Linked DNA regions of Caldimonas thermodepolymerans. The protein of the gene in region 2 interacts with the protein of the main gene of each other region in a pairwise test. Links are inferred from orthologs where the notes say so. Each region holds a gene or a part of one and is shown on either strand. Other genes may lie near its edges.

Region 1 (4,220 bases), 1.6 Mb from region 2 along the record:
CGCTGCTGACCGACATCTTCCACGCCGACCGCTGGGACTACCTGTTCACGATCCGGCGCCAGGGCGCGCAGCCGCAGCGGCGCCGGGTCACCGCCTGGTTCGACGGCGAGCAGCTCACCCGCCTGGAGGCCGACGACCTGCCGAGCGAGAAGGAGTTCGTCGACTCGATCGACACCTTCAAGCGCTCGCGCAAGGTGCCGCAGCTGGCGCTGACCGAGGAACAGCTCAAGGCCCTGCCGGCGCCCGCGCCGCGCCCGGCCGAGGAGACGCCCCCGCCGGCGCCGCTGCGCAGCTACCCGCCGCTGGAACCCTCCGGCGGCTGAGCCGCCTCCCTTCCCTGACCCGTCCTACGCGAGCGTCTCCACCATGACCCACCGTATCGCCATTGCCGGAAGCTCCGGCCGCATGGGCCGCATGCTGATCGAGGCCGTGCTGGCCGCCGACGACTGCCAGCTCGTGGCCGCCCTCGACCGCCCCGACAGCCCCGCCCTGGGGCAGGACGCCGGCGCCTTCCTGGGCCAGGCCACCGGGGTGGCCATCAGCGCGGACATCCCCGCCGCGCTGGCGCAGGCCGACTACCTGATCGACTTCACCCGCCCCGAGGGCACGATGGCCCACCTGCGCGCCTGCCGCGCCGCCGGCGTGAAGGCGGTGATCGGCACCACCGGCTTCTCCGACGAGCAGAAGGCCGAGATCGCCGCGATCGCGCGCGACGTGGCGGTCGTGATGGCGCCCAACATGAGCGTGGGCGTCAACGTGGTGCTCAAGCTGCTGGACGTGGCCGCCCGCGCGCTGAAGGAGGGCTACGACATCGAGATCATCGAGGCCCACCACCGCCACAAGGTCGACGCGCCGAGCGGCACCGCGCTGAAGATGGGCGAGGTGGTGGCCGCGGCGCTGGGCCGCGACCTCAAGCAGTGCGCGGTCTACGGCCGCGAGGGCGTGACCGGCGAGCGCGACCCGTCGACGATCGGCTTCGCGACGGTGCGCGGCGGCGACATCGTCGGCGACCACACCGTGCTGTTCGCCGGCACCGGCGAGCGCATCGAGATCACCCACAAGTCGTCCAGCCGCGCCACCTACGCCCAGGGCAGCCTGCGCGCGGTGCGCTTCCTGGCCGGCAAGGCCTGCGGCCTGTACGGCATGGACCACGTGCTGGGCATGGCCTGACGACCGGCCCCCGCCCGGCGCCCGCCGGGTGCCGCCCCCTGCCGCGGCCGCCGGCGCCCGGCCCGCGGCGCAGGCCCGGTTCCTATAATCGGCCACCCCCTTTTTCCTTGCACGAAGCAGGACCTGCGCCCGCCTCACGCCGGGCGCCACGCCCCATGAACACCCGACAACTCCCCGTTTACGACCACCGCCAGGTGGAAGCCGACGCCCAGGCCGACTGGCAGGCCCGTGACGCCTACCGCGTCACCGAAGACACGAACAAGAAGAAGTTCTACGCCTGTTCGATGCTGCCCTACCCCTCGGGCAAGCTGCACATGGGCCACGTGCGCAACTACACGATCAACGACATGTTGACGCGCTACCTGCGCATGAACGGCTACAACGTGCTGATGCCGATGGGCTGGGATGCCTTCGGCCTGCCGGCGGAGAACGCGGCGCTGAAGAACGGCGTGCCGCCGGCCAAGTGGACCTACGACAACATCGCCTACATGAAGAAGCAGATGCAGGCGATGGGTCTGGCGATCGACTGGTCGCGCGAGATCGCCACCTGCGATCCCAGCTACTACAAGTGGAACCAGTGGCTGTTCCTGAAGATGCTCGAGAAGGGCATCGCCTACCGCAAGACCCAGGTCGTCAACTGGGACCCGGTGGACCAGACCGTGCTGGCCAACGAGCAGGTCATCGACGGGCGCGGCTGGCGTACCGGCGCGCTGGTCGAGAAGCGCGAGATCCCGGGCTACTACCTGAAGATCACCGACTACGCCGAGGAGCTGCTCGACTTCGTCGTCAACAAGCTGCCCGGCTGGCCCGAGCGCGTGCGGCTGATGCAGGAGAACTGGATCGGCAAGAGCGAGGGCGTGCGCTTCGCCTTCACGCACGAGATCCGTGACGCGAGCGGCCACCTGATCCAGGACGGCAGGCTCTACGTCTTCACGACGCGCGCCGACACCATCATGGGCGTGACCTTCTGCGCAGTCGCGCCCGAGCACCCGCTGGCCCGGCACGCCGCGGCCTCGAACCCCAGGCTGGCCGCCTTCATCGAGGAGTGCAAGAAGGGCGGCACCACCGAAGCCGAGCTGGCGCTCAAGGAAAAGGAAGGCCTGCCCACGGGCCTGACCGTCACCCACCCGCTGACCGGCGAGCAGGTCGAGGTGTGGGTCGGCAACTACGTGCTGATGAGCTACGGCGACGGCGCCGTGATGGGCGTGCCCGCGCATGACGAGCGCGACTTCGCGTTCGCGAAGAAGTACGGCCTGCCGATCAAGCAGGTGGTCGCGGTCGAGGGCGAGACCTTCTCGGCCGACGCCTGGGCCGAGTGGTACGCCGACAAGCAGCGCGGCCGCTGCGTCAACTCCGGCGTGCTCGACGGGCTGGACCACAAGGCCGCGGTCGACAAGGTCGCCGAGCTGCTGGCCGCCAAGGGCCTGGGCGAGAAGAAGACCACCTGGCGCCTGCGCGACTGGGGCATCAGCCGCCAGCGCTACTGGGGCACGCCGATCCCCATCATCCACTGCGACGACTGCGGGCCGGTGCCTGTGCCCGAGAAGGACCTGCCGGTCGTGCTGCCGCAGGACTGCGTGCCCGACGGCAGCGGCAACCCGCTGAACAAGCGCGCCGACTTCCTGAACGTCGCCTGCCCGAAGTGCGGCAAGCCGGCACGGCGCGAGACCGACACGATGGACACCTTCGTGGATTCGTCGTGGTACTTCATGCGCTACTGCGACCCGACCAAGGACGACGCGATGGTCGGCGAAGGCGCGCAGTACTGGATGCCGATGGACCAGTACATCGGCGGCATCGAGCACGCCATCCTGCACCTGCTGTACGCGCGCTTCTGGACCAAGGTGATGCGCGACCTGGGACTGGTCAAGGTGGACGAGCCCTTCGTGAAGCTGCTCACCCAGGGCATGGTGCTCAACCACATCTACTCGCGCCGCAACGAGAAGGGCGGCATCGAGTACTTCTGGCCGCACGAGGTCGAGAACGTCTACGACGAGCAGGGCAAGATCGTCGGCGCCAAGCTCAAGAGCGACGGCTCGGCGGTGACCTACGAGGGCGTGGGCACGATGTCCAAGTCGAAGAACAACGGCGTCGACCCGCAGGATCTGATCGACCGCTACGGCGCCGACACCGCGCGCCTGTTCGTGATGTTCGCCTCGCCGCCCGAACAGACGCTGGAGTGGAACGACGCCGGCGTCGAGGGCGCGCACCGCTTCCTCAAGCGCCTGTGGAACCATGCCCAGTCGCGCAGCGAGCAGGTCGCGGGCGTGGCCGCCGGCGCGCAGCTGTCCGGGGCGGTGCCCGCCGAGGTCAAGAAGCTGCGCCTGGAGCTGCACCGCCTGCTGCAGCAGGCCACCTACGACTACGAGCGCATGCAGTACAACACCGTGGTGTCGGCCTGCATGAAGATGCTCAACACGCTGGAGGACTTCAAGGCCGAGGGCCCCGACGCCGCCTGGGCGGTGCAGGAAGGCCTGGGCATCCTGCTGCGCGTGCTGTACCCGGCCTGCCCGCACATCACCCATGCGCTGTGGCAGCAGCTGGGCTATGCCGCCCGCCTCGGCGACCTGCTGGACGCCCCGTGGCCGGCGGTCGACGAAGGCGCGCTCAAGCAGGACGAGATCCAGCTGGTGCTGCAGGTCAACGGCAAGCACCGCGGCGCGGTGACCGTGCCGGCCGGGGCCGACAAGGCCGCCATCGAGGCCGCTGCGCTGGCCAGCCCCGAGTTCCAGAAGTTCTCGGAAGGCAAGCCGGCGAAGAAGGTCATCGTCGTGCCCGGCCGCCTGGTCAACGTGGTGGTGTGAGCCCCATGCCGACGCGCCGCACGCTGCTGCTGGGCACCCTGCCGGCCCTGCTGCTGGCCGGCTGCGGGTTCCGGCTGCGCGGAGACTACCGCTTCGCGTTCCAGACCATCAAGCTGGGCTTCGCGCAGCGCTCGGAGATCGGCGACGAGCTGCGCCGGCAGCTGGCAGCCGCGCCGGACGTCCGGGTGGTCGAATCAGCCAAGGACGCCCAGGTGGTGCTGGAGGTGCTGGAAGACCGCGTCAGCC
Region 2 (4,808 bases):
TCCCGGACATGCTGGACGTGGTCGCGCGCGCCCGCGAGCTGGACCAGTTCGCCAGCCAGCACGACGCGCAGCTGGCCTGCCGCCTGCACGCCAAGGGCGCGGCCTGGACGGTGTCGTACCTGCAGCAGCACGCCAGCCGCCACGGCTTCGTGCCGGGCGTGGTGCCCGGCCGCCTGGTGCTGCCGGCGCGGGAGGAGGGCTCGCCGCCGGTGCTGAGCCTGCAGTTCGACCCGCAGGCGGCCTTTGCCGACGACCCGAACCTGGCCGCGGTGCGCGACGTGACGCTGTCCTTCGACGTGCCGCAGACCGCGCCGGGCGAACAGCCCTTCCAGGCCTGGCAGGCCAGTGCCCAGGCGCTGGCGCAGGACATGGACGCGGTGATCGTCGACGACGCCGGCCAGCCGCTCACCGGGCCGGCCTTCGAGGCCATCGGCCGCGAGCTGGAGCAGCTGTACCAGACGCTGGAAGAGCGGGGCCTGGGTGCCGGCTCGCCCGCGGCGCGCCGGCTCTTCAGCTGAAGGGGGCCGGACGATGACGCCCGACCTGTTTGACGACGCGCCGGGGGCGCGCGCCGACGGCCCGGCCGAGCGCGCCGCCTGGCTGCGCGAGCAGCTCAACCACCATGCCTACCTCTACTACGTGCTCGACGCGCCGGAGATCCCGGACGCCGAGTACGACCGCCTGTTCCAGGAACTGCAGGCGATCGAGGCCGCGCACCCCGAGCTGCTGACCCCGGACTCGCCGACCCAGCGCGTGATCGGCAAGGTGCTCGACGGCCTGACGCCGGTGAAGCACGCGCTGCCGATGCTGTCGATCCGCACCGAGACCGACACCACCGCCGGCGGCGCGCAGGCCTTCGACGCGCGCGTGCGGCGCGAGCTGGGGCTGGACGCCGATGCGCCGCCGGTGGAGTACTGCGCGGAGCTGAAGTTCGACGGGCTGGCCATCAACCTGCGCTACGAGGACGGCGTGCTCGTGCAGGCGACCACGCGCGGCGACGGCGAGACCGGCGAGGACGTGACGCAGAACGTGCGCACGATCGGCCAGATCCCGCTGCGGCTGCGTGGCAAGGCGCCGCCGCTGATCGAGATCCGCGGCGAGGTCTACATGCGGCGCGACGACTTCGAGCGCCTGAATGCCCGCCAGCGCGAGCGCGGCGAGAAGACCTTCATCAACCCGCGCAACACCGCCGCCGGCGCGATCCGCCAGCTCGACCCCAAGGGGCTGGCCGACAAGAAGCTGAGCTTCTACGCCTACGGGTTGGGCGTGACCGAGGGCTGGGACGCGCCGGCCACGCACAGCGCGACGCTGGATGCGATCGCCGCCTTCGGCGTGCCGGTGAACGACCTGCGCGCGGTGGTGCATGGCGCGCAAGGGCTGGTGGCCTACCACGAGCGCATCGCGAAGCTGCGCGACCAGCTGCCGTTCGACATCGACGGCGTGGTCTACAAGGTCAACCGCATCGACCTGCAGAAGCAGCTGGGCTTCGTGACGCGCGAGCCGCGCTGGGCGGTCGCGCACAAGTACCCGGCGCAGGAGGAGATGACGCGGCTCAACGGCATCGAGGTGCAGGTGGGCCGCACCGGCAAGCTGACGCCGGTGGCCAAGCTGGAACCGGTGTTCGTCGGCGGCACGACGGTCAGCAACGCGACGCTGCACAACCTGTTCGAGCTGCGGCGCAAGGGCGTGCGCGTGGGCGACACGGTCATCGTGCGCCGTGCCGGCGACGTGATCCCCGAGGTGGTGGGCCGCGTGCCCGGCCCGCGCAATGACTACGTGCCGAACTTCCGCATGCCGCGCCACTGCCCGGTGTGCGGCAGCGACGTCCGGCGCGAGAAGGGCAGCGTCGAGCACCGCTGCACCGGCGGGCTGTTCTGTGCCGCGCAGCGCAAGCAGGCGCTGCTGCACTACGCGAGCCGGCGCGCGATGGACATCGAAGGCCTGGGCGAGAAGCTCGTCGACCAGCTGGTGGACGGCGGCCTGGTGCGCACGCTGCCGGACCTGTACCGGCTCGACGTCGCGCAGCTGGCGGCGCTGGACCGCATGGGCGAGAAGAGTGCCGCCAACCTCGTCGCGGCGCTCGGGAAGAGCAAGGACACGACGCTGCCGCGCTTCCTGTACGCGCTGGGCATCCGCCACGTGGGCGAGACCACCGCCAAGGACCTGGCGCGCCACTTCGGCACGCTGGAGCGCGTGATGGACGCGAGCGTCGAGCAGCTGCTCGAGGTGAACGATGTCGGCCCGGTGGTGGCGCAGAGCATCCGCACCTTCTTCGAACAGGAGCACAACCGCGAGGTGGTGCAGCAGCTGCGTGAGGCCGGCGTGCACTGGAGCGAAAGCGACGGCCAGGCCGATGCCGCGCCCAAGCCGCTGGCCGGCAAGACCCTGGTGCTGACCGGCACGCTGCCGAACCTGACGCGCGACCAGGCCAGGGAGCTGATCGAGGCCGCCGGCGGCACGGTGGCCGGCTCGGTGTCGAAGAAGACCGACTACGTGGTGGCCGGCGCGGAAGCCGGCAGCAAGCTGGCCAAGGCGCAGGAGCTGGGCGTGCCCGTGCTGGACGAGGCGGGGCTGCAGCAGCTGCTGCAGGGCGCCGGCTGAAGGAGGGCGACGATGGCAGTCCGCGAGATCCTGAGGATGGGCGACGCGCGCCTGTTGCGGGTGGCCCGGCCGGTCGAGCAGTTCGACACGCCGGAACTGCGCGCGCTGATCGCCGACATGTTCGACACGATGGCTGCCGCCAACGGCGCGGGACTGGCCGCGCCGCAGATCGGGGTGAACCTGGCGGTGGTGATCTTCGGCTTCGACCACAACCCGCGCTACCCGGACGCGCCCCCGGTGCCGCGCACCGTGCTGATCAACCCGTCGATCGAGCCGCTGTCCGACGACGAGGAAGAGGGCTGGGAAGGCTGCCTGTCCGTGCCGGGGATGCGCGGCGTGGTGCCGCGCTGGAAGCACATCCGCTACACGGGCTACGACCCGCAGGGCCGGCGCATCGAGCGCGAGGCCGAGGGCTTCCACGCCCGGGTGGTGCAGCACGAGTGCGACCACCTGATCGGCAAGCTCTATCCGATGCGCATCCGCGACTTCACGCGCTTCGGCTACACCGAGGTGCTGTTCCCCGGGCTGGACGCGGCCTCGGACGACTGAACCGCCGTCCGCGGGCGCATCAGGCCAGCGCGTCCAGCAGGTCGGACTCCAGCTCGAGCTGGGTGCGCGCCTGGGCCAGCGCCGGCCCGTCGATCAGGAAGGTGTCCTCGACCCGCTCGCCCAGGGTGGTGACCTTGGCCAGCTGCAGGTTGACACGGTACTTGGCCAGCACCCGCGCGATCGAGTAGAGCAGGCCGGTGCGGTCGCTCGCGGAGACGCTCAGCAGCCAGCGCTGCGCGCGCTCGTCCGGGCGCAGCATCACGCGCGGCTGCACCGGGAAGGACTTGACTCGCCGCGACAGCCGCCCGCGGCTCGGTTCGGGCAGCGGCCCGGTGTCTTCCAGCGCCTGCACCAGCTGCGTCTCGACCAGCGCGACCAGGTCGCGGTGGTGGTCGGTGTAGGGTGAGACCACCTGGAAGGTGTCCAGCGCGTAGCCGGCGCGCGTGGTGTGGATCTTGGCGTCCAGGATGCTGAAGCCGGCGCCGTCGAAGTAGCCGCAGATGCGCGCGAACAGGTCGGCGCGGTCGGGGGCGTAGACCAGCACCTGCAGGCCTTCGCCGACCGGCGAGGGGCGCGCCTTGACGATCGGCTGCTGCGTCTGGACATGGCGCCACAGCGAGCGGGCGTGCCAGGCGATGTCGCCCGCCTCGTGGCGCGCGAAGTAGCTGACTTCCAGCGTCTTCCACAGCGCTTCCTGGGTGCCGGGCAGCTGCGAGTGCAGCGCCAGGTCCTGCAGGGCCTCCTGCTTGCGCGCCTCGATCTCGGCGTCCAGGTTGGGCCGGGTGCCGCCCAGCGCACGCAGCGTCAGCCGGTACAGGTCTTCCAGCAGCTTGCCCTTCCAGGCGTTCCACACCTTGGGGCTGGTGCCGCGGATGTCCGCCACGGTCAGCAGGTACAGTGCCGTCAGGTAGCGCTCGTTGCCGACGATCGCGGCAAAGTTCTCGATGACCTGCGGGTCGCTGAGGTCTTCCTTCTGCGCGATGCGCGACATCGTCAGGTGATGCTGCACCAGGAACTCGGCGAGCTTCGCGTCCTCCCGGGGCAGGCCGTGGTCGCGGCAGAAGCGGCGCACCTCCATCGCCCCCAGTTCGGAGTGGTCGCCGCCACGGCCCTTGGCCACGTCATGGAACAGCGCGGCCACGTACAGCACGTAGGGAGTGTCGAACTGCGCGGCCAGCTGCGAGCAGAACGGGTACTCGTGCGCGTGCTCGGGGATGAAGAAGCGGCGCACGTTGCGCAGCACCATCAGGATGTGCTGGTCCACGGTGTAGACGTGGAACAGGTCGTGCTGCATGCGTCCGACGATGCGGCGGAACACCCACAGGTAGCGCCCCAGCACCGAGGTCTGGTTCATCAGGCGGAAGACGTGCGTCTGCCCCTGCGGCTGCTTGAGGATCTGCAGGAAGGTGGCCCGGTTGACCGGGTCGGCGCGGAACTGCGCGTCCATCAGCTCGCGCGCGTTGTACAGCGCGCGCAGCGTGCGCGCCGACAGGCCCTTGATGCCCGGGGTGCGCTGGTAGACCAGGAAGGTGCGCAGGATGGCGCTGCGGTCGCGCTCGTAGAGGTCGTCGCTGACGACCTCGAGCATGCCGTCGCGGTCGAGGAACTGCTCGTCGATCGGGCGCATCGGCGGGTCCTGCGAGCCGTTGACGCGCTCC

The links. The genes of interacting proteins can lie anywhere in the genome.
Region 1: the proteins of ligA (region 2) and leuS interact in binary tests that used the Escherichia coli proteins (3 or more experiments, as listed by UniProt). The link is inferred for Caldimonas thermodepolymerans from one-to-one orthologs.

Annotation. Positions count from the first base shown.
Region 1 is NZ_CP064338.1:353,901-358,120, reverse strand. What follows is about bases 1,000-4,174. They hold leuS (leucine--tRNA ligase), read left to right. Parts: upstream 1,000-1,325; coding sequence 1,326-3,974; downstream 3,975-4,174. Other genes in these bases: IS481_RS01745 (LPS-assembly lipoprotein LptE), read left to right, coding at 3,980-4,174; dapB (4-hydroxy-tetrahydrodipicolinate reductase), read left to right, coding at 1,000-1,170. Outside these bases: IS481_RS01760 (outer membrane protein assembly factor BamE), read left to right, coding at 1-323; more of dapB, read left to right, coding at 367-999; more of IS481_RS01745, read left to right, coding at 4,175-4,220.
Region 2 is NZ_CP064338.1:1,988,119-1,992,926, reverse strand. What follows is about bases 147-3,066. They hold ligA (NAD-dependent DNA ligase LigA), read left to right. Parts: upstream 147-531; coding sequence 532-2,601; downstream 2,602-3,066. Other genes in these bases: def (peptide deformylase), read left to right, coding at 2,614-3,066; IS481_RS09330 (cell division protein ZipA C-terminal FtsZ-binding domain-containing protein), read left to right, coding at 147-518. Also shown: more of IS481_RS09330, read left to right, coding at 1-146; more of def, read left to right, coding at 3,067-3,150; IS481_RS09315 ([protein-PII] uridylyltransferase), read right to left, coding at 3,170-4,808. UniProt on the Escherichia coli protein: DNA ligase that catalyzes the formation of phosphodiester linkages between 5'-phosphoryl and 3'-hydroxyl groups in double-stranded DNA using NAD as a coenzyme and as the energy source for the reaction.